DNA from 3 places in the Pseudomonas sp. SL4(2022) genome. Region 2 is predicted to be linked to each of the others. Evidence: predicted binding sites of a transcription regulator. Region 2 holds the regulator's gene; each other region holds the start of a gene.
What was found. The regulator FliA, encoded in region 2, starts transcription of late flagellar genes. The targets are predictions, from matches to a motif close to CTAAAGTTTNNNNNNNNNNNGCCGNTAA.
Positions count from the first base shown of each region.

Region 1 (6,593 bases), 110 kb from region 2:
GCCGGAAGAACTGGCGCGTGTGGTCGCCGGCACCAGCCACTTGTACACCCTGTTGCCGATCATTGAGGCGGCGGATGTAACAGGCAAGGATGCTGGAGAGGTGGCCACCGCCTACTTCGCCACCGGTGGAGCGCTGGAGCTGTCCTGGTATCTGCAGCAGATCACCAGCCTGCCGGTGGAAAACAACTGGCAAGCCCTGGCCCGTGAAGCCTTCCGCGATGACCTGGACTGGCAGCAACGCGCCATCACCGTCTCGGTACTGCAAATGGCCGAAGGCCCGGCGGATATCGAAGAGCGGGTCGGCGTGTGGCTGGACCAACACCGCCGTCTGGTTGATCGCTGGAAGGTCATGCTCGGCGAGCTACGTGCGGCCACCAACACCGATTACGCCATGTACGCTGTGGCTAACCGCGAGTTGATGGACCTGGCACAGAGCGCTTGATAAAGGCAGCGCAGGCTTGTCCTGCGCTGCCTGCAGTATTAAAAAGCCCCGCGATTGCGGGGCTTTTTTATGCGCGATGGATATGCGGCGACTATGGTTGTCAGTCGTCGAAATCCATCCAGCCGCCCATCTCTTTCCAGCGGTTGACGATGCCGCAGAACAGTTCGGCGGTTTTCTCAGTGTCGTAACGGGCCGAGTGTGCTTCCTTGCCATCGAAATCGATGCCAGCGGCCTGGCAGGCCTTGGCCAGTACGGTCTGGCCGTAAGCCAGGCCAGCCAGGGTGGCGGTATCGAAGCTGGAGAACGGGTGGAACGGGTTGCGTTTGATGCCGCAGCGCGTCACGGCCGCATTGAGAAAACCCAGGTCGAAGCTGCTGTTGTGCCCGACCAGAATCGCCCGTTTGCAGCTGTTGGCCTTCAACGACTTGCGCAGCCCTTTGAAGATCTCGCCAAGGGCATGCTCTTCACTCACCGCCATGCGCAACGGGTGATCGAGCTTGATACCGGTGAAGTCCAGTGCCGCTTGTTCGATATTCGCGCCTGCGAACGGCTCGATACGAAAGAAGTGGGTGTGTTCCGGATAAAGAAAACCGCCTTCATCCATGCCGATGGTGGTAGCGGCAATCTCCAGCAGGGCATCGGTGGCGCAGTTGAAACCACCGGTTTCCACGTCCACGACTACCGGCAAGTAGCCACGAAAGCGTGTCGCCATCGGGTGGCGTGGGCCGGAGTGCGGGCTGCTCTCGAGCTCGTCGTCGTACAGGTCTTCACTCACGCTTGGCGCTCCAGCAGACGCCAGCGCAGGGTTTCACCGGCGCGCAGCGGGATAACGGTTTGCTCGCCCAGTGGCAGGCTGGCAGGTGCAGTCCAGTCTTCACGCACCAGGGTGATGCTGTCGCTGTTGCGCGGCAGGCCATAGAAATCCGGGCCGTTCAGGCTGGCGAAGGCTTCCAGCTTATCCAGCGCGTTGCGCTGCTCGAAGGCCTCGGCATACAGCTCGATGGCCGCATAGGCGGTGTAGCAACCGGCGCAGCCGCAGGCTGCTTCTTTGGCGTGCTTGGCGTGCGGCGCCGAGTCGGTGCCGAGGAAGAACTTGGCGTTGCCACTGGTGGCCGCATCCAGCAGGGCATCCTGGTGGGTGTTGCGCTTGAGGATCGGCAGGCAATAGAAGTGTGGGCGGATGCCGCCAACCAGCATGTGGTTGCGGTTGTACAGCAGGTGATGGGCGGTGATGGTGGCACCTACGTTGGCCGAGGCGCCTTGTACGAACTCCACCGCATCGCGCGTGGTGATGTGCTCGAACACCACTTTCAGGGTCGGGAAGCGCTCGACCACACGGCTCAGGTGTTCGCCGATAAAGATCTTCTCGCGGTCGAATACATCGATCTCGCTGCGCGTCACTTCGCCGTGTACCAGCAGTGGTAGGCCGACTTCAGCCATGGCTTCGAGCACCGGGAAAATCTTGTCGATGCTGGTCACGCCAGAATCGGAGTTGGTGGTCGCGCCGGCCGGGTAGAGCTTGGCCGCATGCACAAAGTCCGAGGCTTTGGCTGTGCGAATGTCTTCAGGCTGGGTCAGGTCGGTGAGGTACAGCACCATCAGCGGCTCGAAACGGCTGCCCGCAGGGCGGGCGCTGAGAATGCGCTGGCGATAGGCATCCGCTTCGCTTGCGTTGCGTACCGGCGGCACCAGGTTGGGCATGATGATGGCGCGTCCGAAGGTGCGGGCTACATCGGCGACGGTGTGGGGCAGAACGCCACCGTCGCGCAGGTGGATGTGCCAGTCGTCGGGACGCAGCAGGGTAAGGCGGTCAGTCATGGAAGCTTCCAGGCGGGCAAAACGTGGCGAGAATGCTACCGGAAAAGCCCCGTGGCAGCACGTTGAAAGCAGGCGTGTTGGACAAACTCGGATGGATGTCGATGGCTACCGCCTGGCCGCTTCCTGGGATGGCGGCACCTGAGCGTGGCTGCGTGCTCAAGTTTTCTGGCGCGGCACCGATAGACAGAAGGTAAGCCGTATTCCCTGGAGTCTGTCGTGCGACCCTACCCACTCGCAGTGCTTTGCCTGCTGGCAAGCCAGTCGGCCCTTGCTATCAGCTTCCAGACTCGTCTGGAGAAGATCGAGTGGCAGGTTGAAGGTGATCAGTTCGAGTGCCGCCTGTCGCAACCTATCACCGATTTCGGCTCCGGGGTGTTTGTGCGGCGAGCTGGGGAGCAGGTGATATTCAGTCTCAAGGCCCGCGAGCGCTGGATGAGCAAAGGCAACGCGACGCTGTTGGCTGCTGCTGCACCGTGGCAGCCAGGGCGAGGGGACATCAATCTCGGCTCGGTCAATGTGCTGTCGGCCGAAGTGCTGTTCAACAGTTCTCAAGAGCAGGGTGTGCGGTTATTGACTGGATTGCTTGAGGGGCGCAGCCCTGTGGTACGACACCGTACAGCCATGGGCGGTGACAGTATTGAAGTGCGTCTACTACCGGCCAAATTCGATAAGGCGTATGACGAGTACCTCGCGTGCACCGCAAAGTTGCTGCCGGTGAATTTTGATCAGGTACGCAAGAGCTTGGTGGGTTTTCCGGGGGGGGGCATCGTCCTGGAACCGCTCGCACAAGCCAAGCTTGATATCATTTTGAGCTACCTCAAGGCTGATCCCAGTGTTAATCGAATTCAGCTTGACGGCCATGCGGACAACAGCGGCAATCGCCTGACGAACCGCGATATGTCACGGCGCCGGGCACTGGCGGTGATGGAGTACCTCAAGGCTAATGGTATTCCGGCTGAGCAGATCACCATGCGTTTCCATGGCGAGCGTTATCCCCTTGCACCCAATACCAACGAAGCCAACCGGGCGAAGAACCGCCGGGTGACCATTCTGCTTGATCGTGTGCCTGAGGCGGCAGTGCCGCCCGAAGCAACGCCTGCACCCACTGCTGCGGAGCCTGCAGCCACCTCCTGATGCATGCTGTTCATCCGTTGTCCAACAATTAACCGTCGCTTGGTCATCACAAGCTGTCGCGCCTCTATAAATCAGACGGCATGGGCAGTAGAATCGTCGGTTTTCCCGCACAACCCCGTGGAGTTGATGGCATGGCCGACGTAAACAAGGTAGTCCTGGCATATTCCGGTGGCCTGGACACTTCCGTGATCCTCAAGTGGCTGCAAGATACCTATAACTGCGAAGTGGTGACCTTCACCGCAGATCTCGGCCAGGGTGAGGAAGTCGAGCCGGCACGTGCCAAGGCTCAGGCCATGGGCGTCAAGGAAATCTACATCGACGACCTGCGCGAAGAATTTGTGCGTGACTTCGTTTACCCGATGTTCCGTGCCAACACCGTTTACGAAGGTGAGTACCTGCTGGGCACGTCCATTGCCCGTCCACTGATCGCCAAGCGCCTGATCGAAATCGCCAACGAGACTGGTGCAGACGCCATCTCCCACGGTGCCACCGGCAAAGGCAACGACCAGGTTCGTTTCGAACTGGGCGCCTACGCGCTCAAGCCCGGCGTGAAAGTCATCGCCCCGTGGCGCGAGTGGGACCTGCTCTCGCGTGAGAAGCTGATGGACTACGCCGAGAAGCACGCCATCCCAATCGAGCGTCACGGCAAGAAGAAGTCGCCGTACTCCATGGATGCCAACCTGTTGCACATCTCCTATGAAGGCGGCGTGCTGGAAGACACCTGGACCGAGCACGAAGAAGACATGTGGCGCTGGACTAAATCGCCAGAAGCCGCACCGGACACCCCGACCTACATCGAGCTGACTTACCGCAAGGGCGATATCGTTGCCATCGACGGCAAGGAAATGAGCCCGGCGACCGTATTGGCTGAGCTGAACCGCATTGGTGGTGAGAACGGTATCGGTCGTCTGGATATCGTCGAGAACCGTTTTGTCGGGATGAAGTCCCGTGGCTGCTACGAGACCCCCGGCGGCACCATCATGCTCAAGGGCCACCGTGCCATTGAGTCGATCACCCTGGATCGCGAAGTGGCTCACCTGAAAGACGAGCTGATGCCGAAGTACGCCAGCCTGATCTATAACGGTTTCTGGTGGAGCCCTGAGCGTCTGATGCTGCAACAGATGATCGACGCCTCGCAGGCCAACGTGAACGGCGTGGTGCGCATGAAGCTGTACAAAGGCAACGTGATCATCACCGGCCGTAAGTCCGACGATTCGCTGTTTGACGCCAATATCGCCACCTTCGAAGAAGACGGCGGCGCTTACAACCAGGCCGACGCTGGCGGCTTTATCAAACTCAATGCACTGCGCATGCGCATCGCGGCGGGTAAAGGGCGCAAGATGCTCTGATAGACTCAGCGCCTGAGCCTACCAAGCCCCGGCCATAAGCCGGGGTTTGCATTTATAGGTCCGTGTCGTCGGGCCAGTGATGAGGAGAGAACAGATGAGACTGCTGCACACCATGCTGCGCGTGGGCGATATGGATAAATCCATCGCGTTCTACACCGAAGTGCTGGGCATGACCCTGCTACGTCGTAAGGACTATCCCGAAGGGCAGTTCACTCTGGCATTCGTCGGTTACGGTGACGAGGCGCACAACAGCGTGATCGAACTGACCCATAACTGGGGCGTGGACAGTTACGAGTTGGGCACCGGCTATGGCCATATCGCTTTGGAAGTGGCCGATGTGTACAAGGCTTGCGAAGACATTCGCACCCGCGGCGGCAAGATCACCCGTGAGCCGGGCCCCATGAAGCACGGCACCAGCATTCTGGCGTTTGTTGAAGACCCGGATGGCTACAAAATCGAGCTGTTGTCGCCTTCGCGCGCGGACTGATAGCCGCTGATGGCTAAAGGTCAGCCCCGTGTCGCGTCATAAAAAAGCCCCGCAGATGCGGGGCTTTTCGTTGCTGGCGGGTTTAGAGGTCGAAGTCGTATTCGGCCAATTGCTTGTGCAAGCGTCGCTCTTCGAGGAAGTTGTCGATGATGCGGCGCTTGGTCAGGTTGGTTTTGGCTACTTCTACCGGCGCTTCTGTTTCATCCGCTTCTTCGGCAACAAAATCTTCGTCGAGCTCAAGATCTTCTTTATCAGTGCTCATGTGTTTCACTCCAGGCTACAAGGGCCATTTGCGCACCTTATAACGGCAAAACCTGGTCGGGTAAAAAAGATTTTTTCAATCAGCTTATTGAGCAGATGAATAGCGGCTCAATCGTCGGAGGTTTTCTGTTTGTATTCGCATAGATCTTCGATACGGCAGCTGCCGCAACGTGGCTTGCGCGCCTGGCACACATAGCGGCCATGCAGGATCAGCCAGTGGTGCGAGTCGAGCAGAAATTCCTTGGGCACAAACTTCATCAGCTTCTTTTCCACCTCCAGCACGTTCTTGCCGGGGGCGATGCCGGTGCGGTTGCTGACACGGAAGATGTGCGTGTCCACCGCCATCGCCAGCTGGCGAAACGCCGTGTTGAGTACCACGTTGGCGGTCTTGCGGCCGACGCCGGGCAGGGCTTCGAGGTCTTCGCGGTTGTCCGGCACCTGGCTGCCATGTTTCTCGATCAGGATGCGGCAGGCCTCGATGACGTTCTTCGCCTTGCTGTTATACAAGCCGATGGTCTTGATGTATTCGCTCAGCCCCTCGACGCCGAGTGCGTAAATCGCCTCGGGCGTATTGGCCACCGGGAACAGCTTGGCGGTGGCCTTGTTCACGCTGACGTCGGTGGCCTGGGCAGACAGCGTCACCGCGACCAGCAGTTCAAACGGCGTGCTGTAGGCCAGTTCGGTCTTGGGTTCGGGGTTGTCTTCGTGCAGGCGGCGGAAGATTTCATAGCGCTTGGCTGCGTTCACTCGATCACTCCAGTGACGCGTACGCGACGGCTTTGCACGGGGGCTTCCGGTTCCTGCGCCTTGGCTTTGGCCGCGAGGTGTTCATCGATGCGGTTTTTGCCTGCCACCAGCAGGCCCAGCACCAGAAACGCCCCCGGCGGCAGGATCGCCAAGAGGAAGCCTTTGTAGTCACTGAACAGTGTCAGTTGCCAATTTGCGGCGATTGGGCCGAACAGCAGCTGCATATTGGCAAACAGTGCGCCGGTGCCGAGCAGTTCACGCACAGCCCCGATCACCACCATCACCAGGCCGAAACCAATGCCCATCATCAGCCCATCAAAGGCGGCATGGCTGACCTTGTTCTTGGCGGCAAATG
Region 1 covers NZ_CP113060.1:3,357,198-3,363,790, forward strand. The annotation lists gene OU997_RS15830 (NAD-glutamate dehydrogenase) at 1-442, shown strand, start outside; gene rnt (ribonuclease T) at 543-1,217, opposite strand; gene pyrC (dihydroorotase) at 1,214-2,260, opposite strand; gene OU997_RS15845 (flagellar protein MotY) at 2,477-3,394, shown strand; gene OU997_RS15850 (argininosuccinate synthase) at 3,526-4,743, shown strand; gene gloA (lactoylglutathione lyase) at 4,838-5,230, shown strand; gene OU997_RS15860 (PA3496 family putative envelope integrity protein) at 5,313-5,492, opposite strand; gene nth (endonuclease III) at 5,600-6,238, opposite strand; gene OU997_RS15870 (electron transport complex subunit E) at 6,235-6,593, opposite strand, start outside.
Region 1: OU997_RS15845 (flagellar protein MotY) is a predicted target of FliA. The motif match lies at 2,416-2,443, and genes of this name have one in related genera.

Region 2 (6,593 bases):
GCTGCAGGCAACCCAGGATCCTAGCGAAGATACAATGGCAGAGATGTTTGCCGGTCTTTACCAGCAGTCCGCGCGACGTGTCAGTTAAAAGGTTCCTTTCGGTTTGTGGTAGGCCTGACCGGCTAAAGTGGCTCCAGTCGAAGTTAGACAAGGTGTGTAGATAATATGGGTATGCATCCCGTTCAGGTGATTGCAGTAACCGGCGGCAAAGGTGGCGTCGGCAAGACCAATGTCTCGGTGAACCTGGCATTGGCTCTGGCTGACCTTGGGCGCAGGGTAATGTTGATGGACGCTGACCTGGGCCTGGCTAACGTCGATGTGTTGCTGGGCTTGAGTGCCAAGCGCACCCTGGAAGACGTTATCAGTGGTGAGTGTGAACTGCGTGATGTGCTGTTGCAGGGGCCGGGTGGCATTCGAATCGTACCGGCAGCATCCGGTATTCAGAGCATGGTGCAGCTGTCCCCCATGCAGCATGCTGGGCTGATTCAAGCCTTCAGTGACATCAGTGATAACCTTGATGTGCTGATTATTGATACTGCTGCCGGTATCGGTGATGGCGTAGTCAGTTTTGTTCGTGCGGCCCAGGAAGTGCTGGTGGTCGTGTGTGATGAGCCTACGTCGATTACTGATGCCTACGCGTTGATCAAGTTGCTCAACCGTGACCACGGTATGAATCGTTTCCGTGTACTGGCCAATATGGCGCACAGCCCACAGGAAGGTCGTAACCTGTTTGCTAAGCTGACCAAGGTGACTGATCGCTTTCTTGATGTGGCTCTGCAGTATGTTGGTGCCGTTCCCTATGATGAGTCAGTCCGTAAGGCCGTACAGAAACAGCGTGCGGTATATGAAGCCTTCCCGCGTTCGAAGTGTGCGTTGGCGTTCAAAGCAATAGCTCAGAAAGTTGACGCCTGGCCTTTACCAGCCAACCCGCGTGGCCATTTAGAGTTTTTTGTTGAACGCCTGGTGCACCAACCGATCGCGGACACGGCCACATGACAGCAGCCTCTGGACTTCGTATGTATAGCAAGGCGCAGGCGCAGGACTCCCAGCACCAGTTGATCGAGCGTTATGCGCCTTTGGTCAAGCGTATTGCCTACCATCTGCTGGCACGCTTACCGGCCAATGTGCAAGTTGATGATCTGATCCAGGCCGGGATGATCGGACTGCTTGAAGCGTCAAAAAAATACGATTCCAGCAAAGGTGCCAGTTTCGAAACATTTGCTGGCATCCGCATCCGCGGATCTATGCTTGATGAAGTACGTAAAGGTGACTGGGCACCGCGCTCGGTGCATCGCAACAGTCGTATGGTTAGCGATGCGATTCGCGTGATTGAGTCCAGAACGGGTCGTGACGCTAAAGATCAAGAGGTTGCGGCCGAACTCCAATTGAGTCTCGAAGATTACTACGGCATCCTTGGCGACACGCTGGGTAGTCGCTTGTTCAGTTTTGATGACCTGTTGCTGGATGGTGAACACAGTGGAGTAGGTGAAGACGCGAGCATTAACTGTCTTGAGCCTTCTCGTGATCTGGAAGATCAACGCTTTCAAGCAGCTTTGGCTGATGCTATTGCCAATCTGCCGGAGCGCGAACGCCTGGTGTTAGCGCTATATTACGATGAAGAATTAAATCTTAAGGAAATCGGCGAAGTACTGGGGGTTAGCGAATCTCGTGTAAGCCAACTACACAGTCAGTGTGCTGCTCGTTTGCGTGCTCGACTGGCTGATTGGCGCGCACATTGAGTTGAATTTGCTAACGCTGGGCCGGTTTCACGATTAAAGACGCGCACAGAGTGCTGGGTGCGTTTGGGACTGTACGGAGGTCGACTTGGACAAGAACATGAAAATCCTCATCGTTGATGACTTTTCAACGATGCGACGGATCATCAAGAACCTCCTGCGTGATTTGGGGTTCACCAATACCGCAGAGGCTGACGATGGCACTACTGCTCTGCCGATGTTGCAGAGCGGCAGCTTCGACTTTTTGGTGACTGACTGGAACATGCCCGGCATGACGGGAATTGATCTACTGCGCGCCGTACGTGCGGATGATCGCCTGAAAACACTGCCCGTGTTGATGGTGACTGCTGAAGCTAAGCGCGATCAGATCATTGAGGCAGCTCAGGCTGGAGTAAATGGCTATGTGGTTAAGCCGTTTACTGCGCAGGTTCTGAAAGAAAAGATCGAAAAGATTTTTGAGCGAGTCAACGGCTGATGTCTGCCACGAGGGTGCTATGGAACATAAAGATTCCGTTCACGGTGACCTTGAGTCAACCCTGAAATACAACGCTCGCCAATTGGTAGACAGCCTGGAACAGGGCAATTTTGGTGAAGCGGTACAGCTGATACATGAGCTCAACAAAGCGCGTGACCGCGGCTTGTATCACGAAGTCGGCAAACTGACCCGTGAGCTACACAATGCCATTGTGAATTTTCAGCTTGACCCACGCGTACCTCATGCAACCGAAATCTCTCAAATTACTGATGCAACTGAGCGTCTTAACTATGTTGTGACGATGACCGAAAAAGCGGCCAATCGCACCATGGATTTGGTCGAGCAGAGCGCTCCGCTGGTGAATGATCTGGCTGATGAGGCGCACAATTTGAGCACCGACTGGGGGCGTTTCATGCGCCGCGAAATGAGTGCTGATGGTTTTCGAGAGTTGGCCAAGCGAGTTGAGTTGTTTCTTGCGCGTAGCGAGCGAGACGGGGCCAAGCTGTCTTCGCATTTGAACGACATTCTTCTGGCGCAAGACTTCCAAGACCTGACAGGTCAGGTAATCAAGCGGGTTACCCAGTTGGTGACCGAGGTTGAAAGTAATCTGTTGAAACTGGTGATTATGGCCAGTTCAGTCGATCAGATTGCCGGTATTGAGCATAACCACGAATTGCTCCGTGCCGAGCGAGAAGAACAAAAAGAGCCTTCTCGTGGTGAAGGTCCGCAGATTCATGCCGATAAGCGTGAAGACGTCGCATCGAATCAGGATGATGTTGACGATCTGCTTTCCAGCCTGGGATTTTAGGAGCACGTCTATATGAGCTTCGGCGCCGATGAAGAAATCCTCCAGGACTTCCTGGTAGAGGCCGGCGAGATTCTTGAATTACTGTCCGAACAGCTCGTAGAGCTGGAAAGTCGCCCGGACGACATGAATCTGCTCAACGCTATTTTTCGCGGGTTTCATACCGTCAAAGGTGGTGCCGGTTTTCTCCAGCTCAACGAGCTGGTTGAATGTTGCCATATCGCAGAAAACGTTTTCGACATCCTTCGTAAGGGTGAGCGGCGTGTTGATTCGGCATTGATGGACGTAGTGCTGGAAGCTCTTGATGCGGTCAACGGCATGTTCACTGAAGTGCGTGAGCGGACGGAGCTGACACCCGCATCTCCCGAGTTACTCGCAGCGTTGTCTCGTCTAGCGGAGCCGGCAGGTTCTGAAGAGGTTGCCGGCGAGGAACCTTTAGTCGAACCGGCCGCAGAAGCAATTGAGGTCGTTGAGGAAGTAGCGGTTGCAGAGGCCGCAAGTGCAGGTTCTGATATCACTGACAGTGAGTTCGAGCAGCTGTTGGGCGCTCTTGATGGCGGCAGCGTCGACACCGTTACGCCCGAAACAGCCAGCAGTGACGAAATCACCGATGATGAGTTCGAGTCACTGCTCGATCAACTGCATGGCAAGGGTCAATTCGTCGCTGAAGCAAATGTTCCAGCCGCCGTGCCGGCCTCTGCAGCGCCGGCAGCAGCCACCAGTAGTGATGAAATTACCGATGATGAGTTTGAGTCGCTGCTCGATCAATTACACGGTAAGGGTCAGTTTGTCCCACCTGCTCCGGTCGAAGACACACCGGCCCCCAAGGTTGCCCAGGTGTCCGAGGTTCCTGGCGAAGACATTACTGACGATGAATTTGAGGCACTGTTGGATCAGCTTCACGGTAAGGGCAAGTTTGTCGAGCCTGAAGCGATTAAACCTGTAGCCGCTGCGCCGGAGCCTAAAGCTGCAGAGCCCGTGAAGCCTGCAGTTGTGGCTGCCAAGCCCGCAGCTAAGCCTGCCCCCAAGGTTGAAACAGCCAAAGCTTCTGCGCCCGCTGCACCCGTGGCAGATAAAGCTGCGCCCCCGAGCGAAGCTGAAACCACGGTGCGCGTTGACACTGCGCGGCTGGACGAAATCATGAATATGGTGGGTGAGCTGGTGCTGGTGCGTAACCGTTTGGTTCGTTTGGGCTCCAGTAGTGGCGATGAAGCGATGTCGAAGGCTGTATCAAACCTCGATGTCGTAACGGCAGATTTGCAAACTGCTGTTATGAAAACCCGCATGCAGCCAATCAAGAAAGTTTTCGGTCGCTTCCCGCGCCTGGTTCGTGATTTGGCCAGAAGCCTGAAGAAAGAGATCAATCTTGAATTGGTCGGGGAGGAGACGGATCTCGACAAGAACCTCGTTGAAGCACTGGCTGATCCGCTTGTGCACTTGGTGCGCAATGCGGTCGATCATGGCATTGAAACTCCAGAAGAGCGCGAGGCGTCGGGTAAGGCACGTGGTGGCAAGGTCGTGTTGTCTGCTGAGCAGGAGGGTGATCATATCCTGCTGTCGATTTCTGATGACGGCAAAGGTATGGATGCTGACGTGTTGCGTGCCAAGGCTGTAGAAAAGGGATTGTTGGATAAGGACGCAGCTGATCGCTTAAATGAGTTTGAATGCTACAACTTGATTTTCGCCCCGGGCTTTTCGACCAAGACAGAAATATCCGATGTGTCGGGCCGCGGCGTGGGCATGGACGTGGTGAAGACCAAAATTTCCCAGCTCAATGGCACCGTAAATGTGTTCTCGGTGAAGGGGCAGGGCTCGAAGATTGTTATCAAGGTGCCATTAACACTAGCAATCATGCCTACGTTAATGGTGATGTTGGCCAATCAGGCATTTGCTTTCCCATTGGTGAATGTTAACGAAATCTTTCACCTTGATTTATCGCGTACCAACGTTGTTGATGGTCAGGAAGTGGTGATTGTTCGCGATAAGGCCTTGCCTTTGTTTTACCTCAAGCGCTGGTTAATTGGCAGTGCTGCACATGTCGAGCAGGGTGAAGGTCATGTGGTTATTCTGTCTGTTGGCAGTCAGCGAATAGGCTTTGTTGTCGATCAGCTGGTTGGGCAGGAGGAAGTGGTTATCAAGCCTCTTGGCAAGATGCTGCAGGGCACTCCGGGTATGTCGGGTGCAACAATTACAGGCGATGGTCGCATCGCTCTTATTCTTGATGTACCGAGCATGCTCAAACGTTACGCACGACGTATGTGATTGTTCGTGATGCAGCTGTCTGTCGTACCGTTTAGGAGTGGTTATGGCTGTTAAGGTGTTGGTGGTGGACGACTCCGGATTTTTCCGCCGGCGTGTATCTGAAATTCTTTCGGCTGATCCAAACATTCAGGTCATTGGTACTGCTACCAATGGCCGTGAAGCCATCGAGCAGGCGCAGACACTCAAGCCTGATGTCATCACCATGGACTATGAAATGCCCATGATGGATGGCATTACGGCTGTTCGTAACATCATGCAGCGTTGCCCAACACCGGTCTTGATGTTTTCTTCACTGACGCATGAAGGCGCTCGGGTTACCTTGGATGCGCTTGAAGCGGGAGCGGTTGATTTTCTTCCCAAGAATTTTGAAGACATTTCGCGCAATCCAGAGCGCGTTAAACAGTTGCTATGCGAGAAAATTCATACAATTGCGCGCAGTAATCGCCGGAATTTCAGCACGCCCGCGCCCTCAATTGTGGCGCCTGCGCCGAATCCGGTAAAACCCGCTTCTCGTCCTTTAACAACTGCCTCGCCCGGTAGGCCGGTCTCTGCTGCAACACCCGTGCAGGCTGCAGTCGCGGCGGCTCCAAAACGGAAACCCTATAAGTTGGTGGCCATCGGCACGTCAACTGGTGGGCCGGTTGCATTGCAACGCGTGTTGACTCAGTTGCCCGCTAATTTTCCAGCCCCAATCGTTTTAATTCAGCATATGCCTGCTGCATTTACGAAAGCGTTTGCTGAACGCCTTGATAAGCTTTGTCGGATTAGTGTCAAAGAGGCCGAAGACGGTGATACGTTGCGTCCCGGATTGGCTTTGCTTGCTCCCGGTGGTAAACAGATGATGGTTGATGCCAGGGGGGTAGTAAAGATTCTGCCTGGTGATGAACGGCTCAATTACAAGCCCTGTGTTGATATCACTTTTGGATCCGTGGCGAAGTCGTATGCCGATAAGGTATTGGCTGTAGTTTTGACTGGGATGGGTGCAGACGGTCGCGAGGGCGCTCGTCTGCTTAAACAAGTCGGAAGCCAGGTCTGGGCTCAGGACGAGGCAAGCTGTGTGATCTACGGTATGCCGATGGCTATCGTTAAGGCCAACTTGGCAGATGCTGTTTACTCGCTTGATGATATCGGCAGGCATCTGGTTGAGGCCTGTGGTTAATGGATGTATTGAGCCTAATTGGGGTCATTCTGGCTTTTGTGGCCATCTTAGGCGGCAATTATCTGGAAGGTGGTCATGCGGCTGCCCTTCTGAATGGGCCGGCTGCGTTGATAGTGGTCGGCGGTACACTGGGGGCTGCGTTCCTGCAGGCTCCGG
Region 2 covers NZ_CP113060.1:3,244,183-3,250,775, forward strand. The annotation lists gene flhF (flagellar biosynthesis protein FlhF) at 1-88, shown strand, start outside; gene fleN (flagellar synthesis regulator FleN) at 166-996, shown strand; gene fliA (RNA polymerase sigma factor FliA) at 993-1,739, shown strand; gene OU997_RS15335 (chemotaxis response regulator CheY) at 1,837-2,211, shown strand; gene OU997_RS15340 (protein phosphatase CheZ) at 2,231-3,019, shown strand; gene OU997_RS15345 (chemotaxis protein CheA) at 3,032-5,278, shown strand; gene OU997_RS15350 (protein-glutamate methylesterase/protein-glutamine glutaminase) at 5,322-6,437, shown strand; gene OU997_RS15355 (flagellar motor protein) at 6,437-6,593, shown strand, end outside.

Region 3 (6,593 bases), 780 kb from region 2:
GCCGAGCAGCTGGATCCGCTGTGCTTCGCCCTGCATGCCAGCGACCAGGGCGGCCAACTGATCAGCAGCCTGCGCAGCCTCAGCGGCGTTGCGCAGATACCCCCAGCGACGCGGGAATACCTGCAGCAATTGAGCGGTGACGAGGCGTCGTTATGGGCGGACTTTCAACAGGCCACCGCACGGCATGTGCGCAGTTGGCAGGACGTGCTGAACAGCTGCGGCCTGGCGCCCGGTCAATCGGGATGGACGGGCCAAGCTGCCAGCGTCGACCAGTAGGCTTCGGACAACAATTCACGCCCCGCCAGCAGGTGGGCCAGGTAATCAGCGCTGGGCAACAGCCCTTCTTCACGAAAGACCGGGTTGGCGATATACACCCAGGCCGGCTGCACGCCGTGGGCCGCGACAATCGGCAGGCATTCGCGGCTGTAATAGATCGGCGTACCTTCGAAGTGATCCAGCTTGGCGATCTCACCAGCGTCGGCCAGGCGATACAGCACACCTTCCACCCGCCCCTGGCGCTGATGACGGATATTGGCGTAGGCCCGCCCCGGCGCCCGATCCGCCGCCCGCTTGTTAAAGCACAGGCTGTAACCGGGAAGATGACCCGGCAGTGCCTCCAGCACCGTCATGCCACGGGCCTGCATGCGTGCCAGGTTCATATTCGAGCCGTAGGCGAAGTACCAGTTCATTAGTCGAGCTTCTTGCGGATCAGGTATAGGTAGGTCGCGCCCTCTTCGGCCTGCTCCACCAATTCATGGCCAAGAAACACGCAGAACTTTGGAATATCGCGACGGGTCGAAGGGTCGGTGGCAATCACCTTGAGCAGGCCGCCGGCCTGCAGGTCGCGCACCTTATTGTGCAGCATCATCACCGGCTCGGGGCAATTGAGCCCGCTGGCGTCGAGGGTGGCATCGGGAATGGCGGTGGTTTGCAAAGACATCGGCAGGCTCCAGTAGCAGGCCGCTATTCTCGCGCAAAGCTGACCCAAAGGTCATCTAGCGCCTGATGGAAAACGCCTGTGTAGCGAGATTGGCTCGACAACAGGTCAACACAACCTTGGATGGGCAGGCAGCCACGCCCTGATCAGGCAGGCTGCGCAGCGTCCACCATTCCAATAAGAGCCATCTATGCGCCCTGCCTTGCTACTCGCCGCGTTGCTGCTCAGCGGCTGCGCCGCCCGTGATCAACTGCCGGACTTCAGCGCCAGCGCGCAGCAGGACCTGCCTGCCACCTATTTCGATGCAGTGATCCATGGTCGCGATGGCACGCGGCTATCGGCCACGGTATTCCAGCCAGCGCTGAAGGCCGGCGAGCAGGCCCCGGTGATCGTGCACACCCACGGCTGGGGCGGTTGGCGCGTCACTCGACCGAACGGCTTCTACGGCACACAGATGATGTCTGGTCGCGCCGCGTTGAAGGCCTGGCAGGCCGGTTATTGGGTAATCAGCTACGACCAACGCGGCTGGGGCGGCAGCGAGGGCGATATCGAGATGATGGACCCCGACTATGAAGTGCAGGATGCCCTGGCCGTGATCGACTGGGCCGCCGCCAACCTGCCACGCCTGAACATGGACGCGCCGAATGACCCGAAGGTCGGCATGCTCGGCGAAAGCTACGGCGGTGCGGTGCAGCTGCTTGCGTCAGCTACGGACCCGCGCATCGACGCGATTGTGCCGATTGCTACCTGGTACGACCTGAGCGAAGCCCTGGCCCCGGACAGCCACCTGAAAATCGGCTGGACAAGCGTGCTGCTCAGCTTGGGCCTGTCCACCGGCTATGACCTGGGCAAGTTCGTCCAAGCACCCTACCTGAAAAGCGCTGATGGCCGTATGCGCGAACCGGTGCGCGACGAACTCAAAGCCCACAGCTTGACCAGCTACTGCGCACGAGGCCAGCGTCCGCAGGCTGATGCCCTGCTGATCCAGGGCATGCGTGACACTCTGTTCCCACTCAACCAGGGGCTGGCGATTCGTGATTGCCTGCAACAGGGTGAGCGTGATGTGCGTCTGCTCGGCATGCAGGGTGGGCATATTTTGCCGCCGCCGATGCAGCGCTGGAGCGGCCTGCCGCCGTTCAACAACGAAGCGGTGCTGAACTGCGACGGTCGGGCAATCAACCTCTACCAGAGCATCATCAGCTGGTACGAAGACAAGCTGCGCGGGCGCAAGGGCGTGGCGGCGAGCATTCCCGACTTCTGCGTCAGCCTCGATCTGGATCAGGGCGTGACCCTGCAGCAACTACCGACGAATCAACGTATCGCGCTGCCGACCACGGCGATTCGGCCGTTTAGCAGCGGGCTGCTGCAAGCGTCGCGGTTTATCCCGCTGCAACAGGTGCAGACGAGCAGCGCCCTGGTGGGCGTGCCACGCGTGCATCTGGAAAACGCCGAGGGACTGCCGACGCTGTTTGCCGCCCTGGTGGTCAAGCGCGCCGATGGCAGCAGTGAGGTACTCAGTGAGCAGGTCACCCCGCTCAACGGGCAAGTCAGCACGGAACTGGCTGCCGTCAGCGCACAGCTGCAACCGGGCGATACTCTGGGACTGCGTATCAGCGGCTTTAGTGGCCAATACCTGTTCAACGGTTCCTGGCAGCTCTCCAGCAGCACGCTGCAAGGCAGCGTCGAGTGGCCGCAGCTGCTGCCGCTACAGCCGCAACTGGCCAGACATTGAGGCGTTATTTACCTAAGCGGCGCAGGTGACAGGTGACTTCTTCACGGTCGTGATAGAGCTGCTTGCAGGCTATCGACACCTTGATCTTGCGCTCGGAAAAGCCGTCTTGCAGGCGCTGCAGCAGGCGACGCACTTCGGCGTAGCGCTGTTTCATCGGCAGCTTTAGGTTCACCACCGCCTCCCGGCAATGGCCGTCGCCAATCCAGGTTTCCACCATCGCCGCCGTCCGCGCCGGTTTTTCGACGATATCGCAGACCATCCAGTCCACCGGCTGCTTGGGCGTCCAGGTGAAGCCATCGACCATCAGGTGATTGACCAGACCGGTGTCCATCAGGCTTTCGGCCATCGGCCCGTTATCGATGGCGGTGACCAGCATGCCGCGTTTGACCAGCTGATAAGTCCAGCCGCCCGGCGCAGCACCGAGGTCAACCCCGGTCATCTCATCGGACAGGCGCTCATCCCACTGCTCGCGGGGGATAAAGGTATGCCAGGCCTCTTCCAGCTTGAGGGTCGAGCGGCTCGGCGCTTCGCGGGGGAACTTCAGTCGAGGAATACCCATAGGCCACAGCGCCGAGTTATTCGCCTCGGCCATGCCAACAAACACCTCACGACCACTTTTAAAGGTTAGCAACAGGCGTGGCTTGTGTGCATCGTCGACCAGCTTGCCGGCTTTGCTGAGGGCATTGCGCAGCGGCGCCTCGAACTTCTTGCAGAAATTCGACAGTTCTTTGCCGTCGTTGGTGTCCAGCACTTCCAGCCAGAGGCTGCCAAACACCGGTGAGTCGGCCAGGTGAGCCAGCAGCACACTGATACGGTCCAGTTCAGGCAGGCCGATAAATGTGCCGCGTGACCATTGCCGGGGAAAGATCAGCTGAGTGAAGCGCACCCCACGCATCAGGCGCTCGGCCCCCTCGGCCTCGGTGCAGATAAATTCTGCGCAGGCCATGTTCGGCTTGGCTTTGGCATACCCGGCCACATTTAGCAACGCTGCCTGTTCGGCAATCTCAGCGCAGACTTCGTTTTCGAATCCGGGGCGGCAGTGCAACAGCAACGTGTTCATCAGTCTCTCCTCAAGGCGCGCATCATAGCCGACTCACCGCTGTATGCTTAAAGTCAACGTGACTATTCCTGCGCAGATAGCAAGAATGCGCGCCCAAAGCCTCAAGCCTGAGCCCTGGAGCATTTCCAGCCCAGATGCGGTTCCGCAGCTAAACTTCCGGCGGCTGCGGCCGAAGTACCGATAACGACAAAAGGAATAGAACTCACCATGCGCAATAATCAGCCCATTACACAACGTGAGCGCACATTCCCGGCGCAGCAACGACTCATTTCCACCACGGATCTCAAAGGTCAGATCACTTATTGCAACGACGCCTTTGTGGACATTAGTGGTTTCACTCGCGAGGAGTTGATCAGGGCGCCGCACAACCTCGTACGCCACCCGGATGTGCCTCCTGCTGTGTTTCAACACATGTGGGATACCCTGAAGAAAGGCCGCCCTTGGATGGGCATCGTCAAAAACCGTTGCAAGAGCGGTGACCACTATTGGGTCAATGCTTATGTCACACCGGTGACTGAACACAATCAGGTCATTGGCTATGAATCTGTTCGAGTCAAACCCACTGCCGAGCAGGTTCGCCGCGCGGAAGCCCTTTATCAACGGATCAATAGCGGCAAGTCAGCGATCCCCAGCACTGATCGCTGGCTACCAATCGTGCAGGATTGGCTGCCATTTATTCTGGTCAGCCAGATCGGCTTCCTGATCGGCGCCTGGCTGGACTCCAGTTGGGGCTTTGCACTCGCTGCAGGGTTATCTATACCGCTTGGCCTGGCAGGGCTTAACTGGCAGCAACGTGGCCTCGCACGCCTGCTACGCCTGGCTGATCAGACCACTTCCGACCCACTGATTGCGCAGATGTATACCGACAGCCGTGGCGATCAGGGGCGTCTGGAAATGTCCATTCTGAGCCAGGAGGCGCGCCTGAAAACCTGCCTGACACGCCTGCAGGACACCGCTGAGCAACTCGCTCAGCAAGCCAAACGAGCCGATACACTTGCTCACAGCAGTTCCGCCGGGCTTGAACGCCAGCGCAATGAAACCGATCAAGTCGCAACAGCCATCAATGAGATGGCCGCCACCACGCTGGAAGTTGCCAGCAATGTGGCACGCACGGCCATCGCCACTCAGGATGCCAATCGCTTGACCAGTGCCGGCCGCAGCATCGCCAGCGAAACCCGTCAGGCTATCCAGCGCCTCTCGCAGTCTGTTGGCGATACCGGTGAGACCGTGACTCGCCTGGCCCATGACAGCAATCAGATCGGAGGTGTGGTCGATGTGATCAAGGGCATTGCTGATCAGACCAATCTGCTCGCGCTCAATGCCGCTATCGAAGCGGCGCGCGCCGGTGACATGGGACGTGGTTTTGCCGTGGTAGCCGATGAAGTCCGTTCGCTTGCGCAACGCACGGCCGAATCCACCGGACAGATCCATCAGTTGATCGCCAAGCTGCAACGCACCGCCGAAGAAGCGGTGATGACCATGGAAATCGGCCGCAAACAGGCTGATGAAGGGGTTGAACGCGTGCAGCAGGCCGATGAGGCCCTGGCCGGTATCAGCGAAGCGGTAGCCAATATCACCGATATGGCCAACCAGATTTCCGCAGCCGCCGAAGAGCAGAGCGCCGTTGCCGATGAGGTCAACCGCAGCATCACCACCATTGCCCAGTTAGCCGATCAGACCTCAGGCGAGGCCCATGACACGGCCCTGCTCAGTGCGGCGCTGATGGCCACAGCCAACGGCCAGTATGCTCTGGTTGAACGCTTCAACCGCTAACCATATCGGCGCACTGCCGCGCAGTGCGCCACCTGCCCGCGCCCTATAAATTCTCATATCGATTCATATCCAGCACGCCGGCTTCCACTGGCTCGATCTGCTGGATATAGGCCGACATATCGTGGAAGTAATGCCAAAACTGCGGATGTGTACGGCGAATCCCCCAGCGCTCGACCACCTTATCGAAGGCTGATTGATCACGCGCCTGTTCCAGCGCAGTGACAAACGCCGCTACCTGCTCTGCCGGGATGTTGAAGATGAAGTTCGGGTAACTGCTGAACACCCCCGGGTACACCGTCAGGGTATCCAGAGTGGGCTGGTAGCGCAGTTCCTCGCCCAGCATAAAGGCCACATTGCTGTGCGCACGGTTGCGCAACAGGCTGTAAACCTCGCGCTGCCCTCCAGCCAGTTCTACGCGTAAAAGTGTGGTTTCCGGCAACTGGTTGATCACCTTGAGCGTGCCACCCGGTTTACCGGTCAGGCGGCTCAGGGATTGCTCGGCACGCTGTAACTCGGAGGCTATACCGGACCGATGACAATGCGCACCCGTGCAGCGGTTGATCGGGTCAGGCCGGGCGTTCAGGCTGCCGTAACGTTCCAGCAGCGCCCCGGCAAAGCTGCGTTTCGGGTCACCCGCTGCCAAGCGCAGTGCGCTTGGGCTGTCACTGTCGATGGCCTGATAGTCCAGCCAGACCTTCAGCTTGCCACTGCTCTGGTACCAATCACTCAGATAGCCCTGGCGCGACTCAGCCGGCATGAGGCGCAGGAAGTTGACCTCGGCACCATTGCGAATCAGGTCAAAATACAAGCGGGTCTGCGCCTGGTGCGAAACGTTGCCAAACACATCGAAGTTCACTACCAGTTGGTAGTACGTACGCTCCAGCAGTGGGTAGTCCATCCACCAGAGGGTTTGCGGCACTTCGCCAATCAGCCCTTTGCTCACTGACGCGCTGTCGTGATGGCGGAAGATCGACAGCAGTGCGTTGTCGTTGCCGGCCCAGATATGCGACCAACTCGCCGCTGGCGCATCAGCGTAGCGCTGCATGCGCAGCGCTTCATAGGCATTGCGCTTGTCCCGGTAGCTGCGCCAC
Region 3 covers NZ_CP113060.1:4,020,011-4,026,603, forward strand. The annotation lists gene OU997_RS18995 (DUF3080 family protein) at 1-276, shown strand, start outside; gene OU997_RS19000 (gamma-glutamylcyclotransferase family protein) at 234-689, opposite strand; gene tusA (sulfurtransferase TusA) at 689-940, opposite strand; gene OU997_RS19010 (CocE/NonD family hydrolase) at 1,128-2,669, shown strand; gene rlmM (23S rRNA (cytidine(2498)-2'-O)-methyltransferase RlmM) at 2,674-3,729, opposite strand; gene OU997_RS19020 (methyl-accepting chemotaxis protein) at 3,937-5,502, shown strand; gene OU997_RS19025 (fatty acid cis/trans isomerase) at 5,546-6,593, opposite strand, start outside.
Region 3: OU997_RS19020 (methyl-accepting chemotaxis protein) is a predicted target of FliA. The motif match lies at 3,878-3,905, and genes of this name have one in related genera.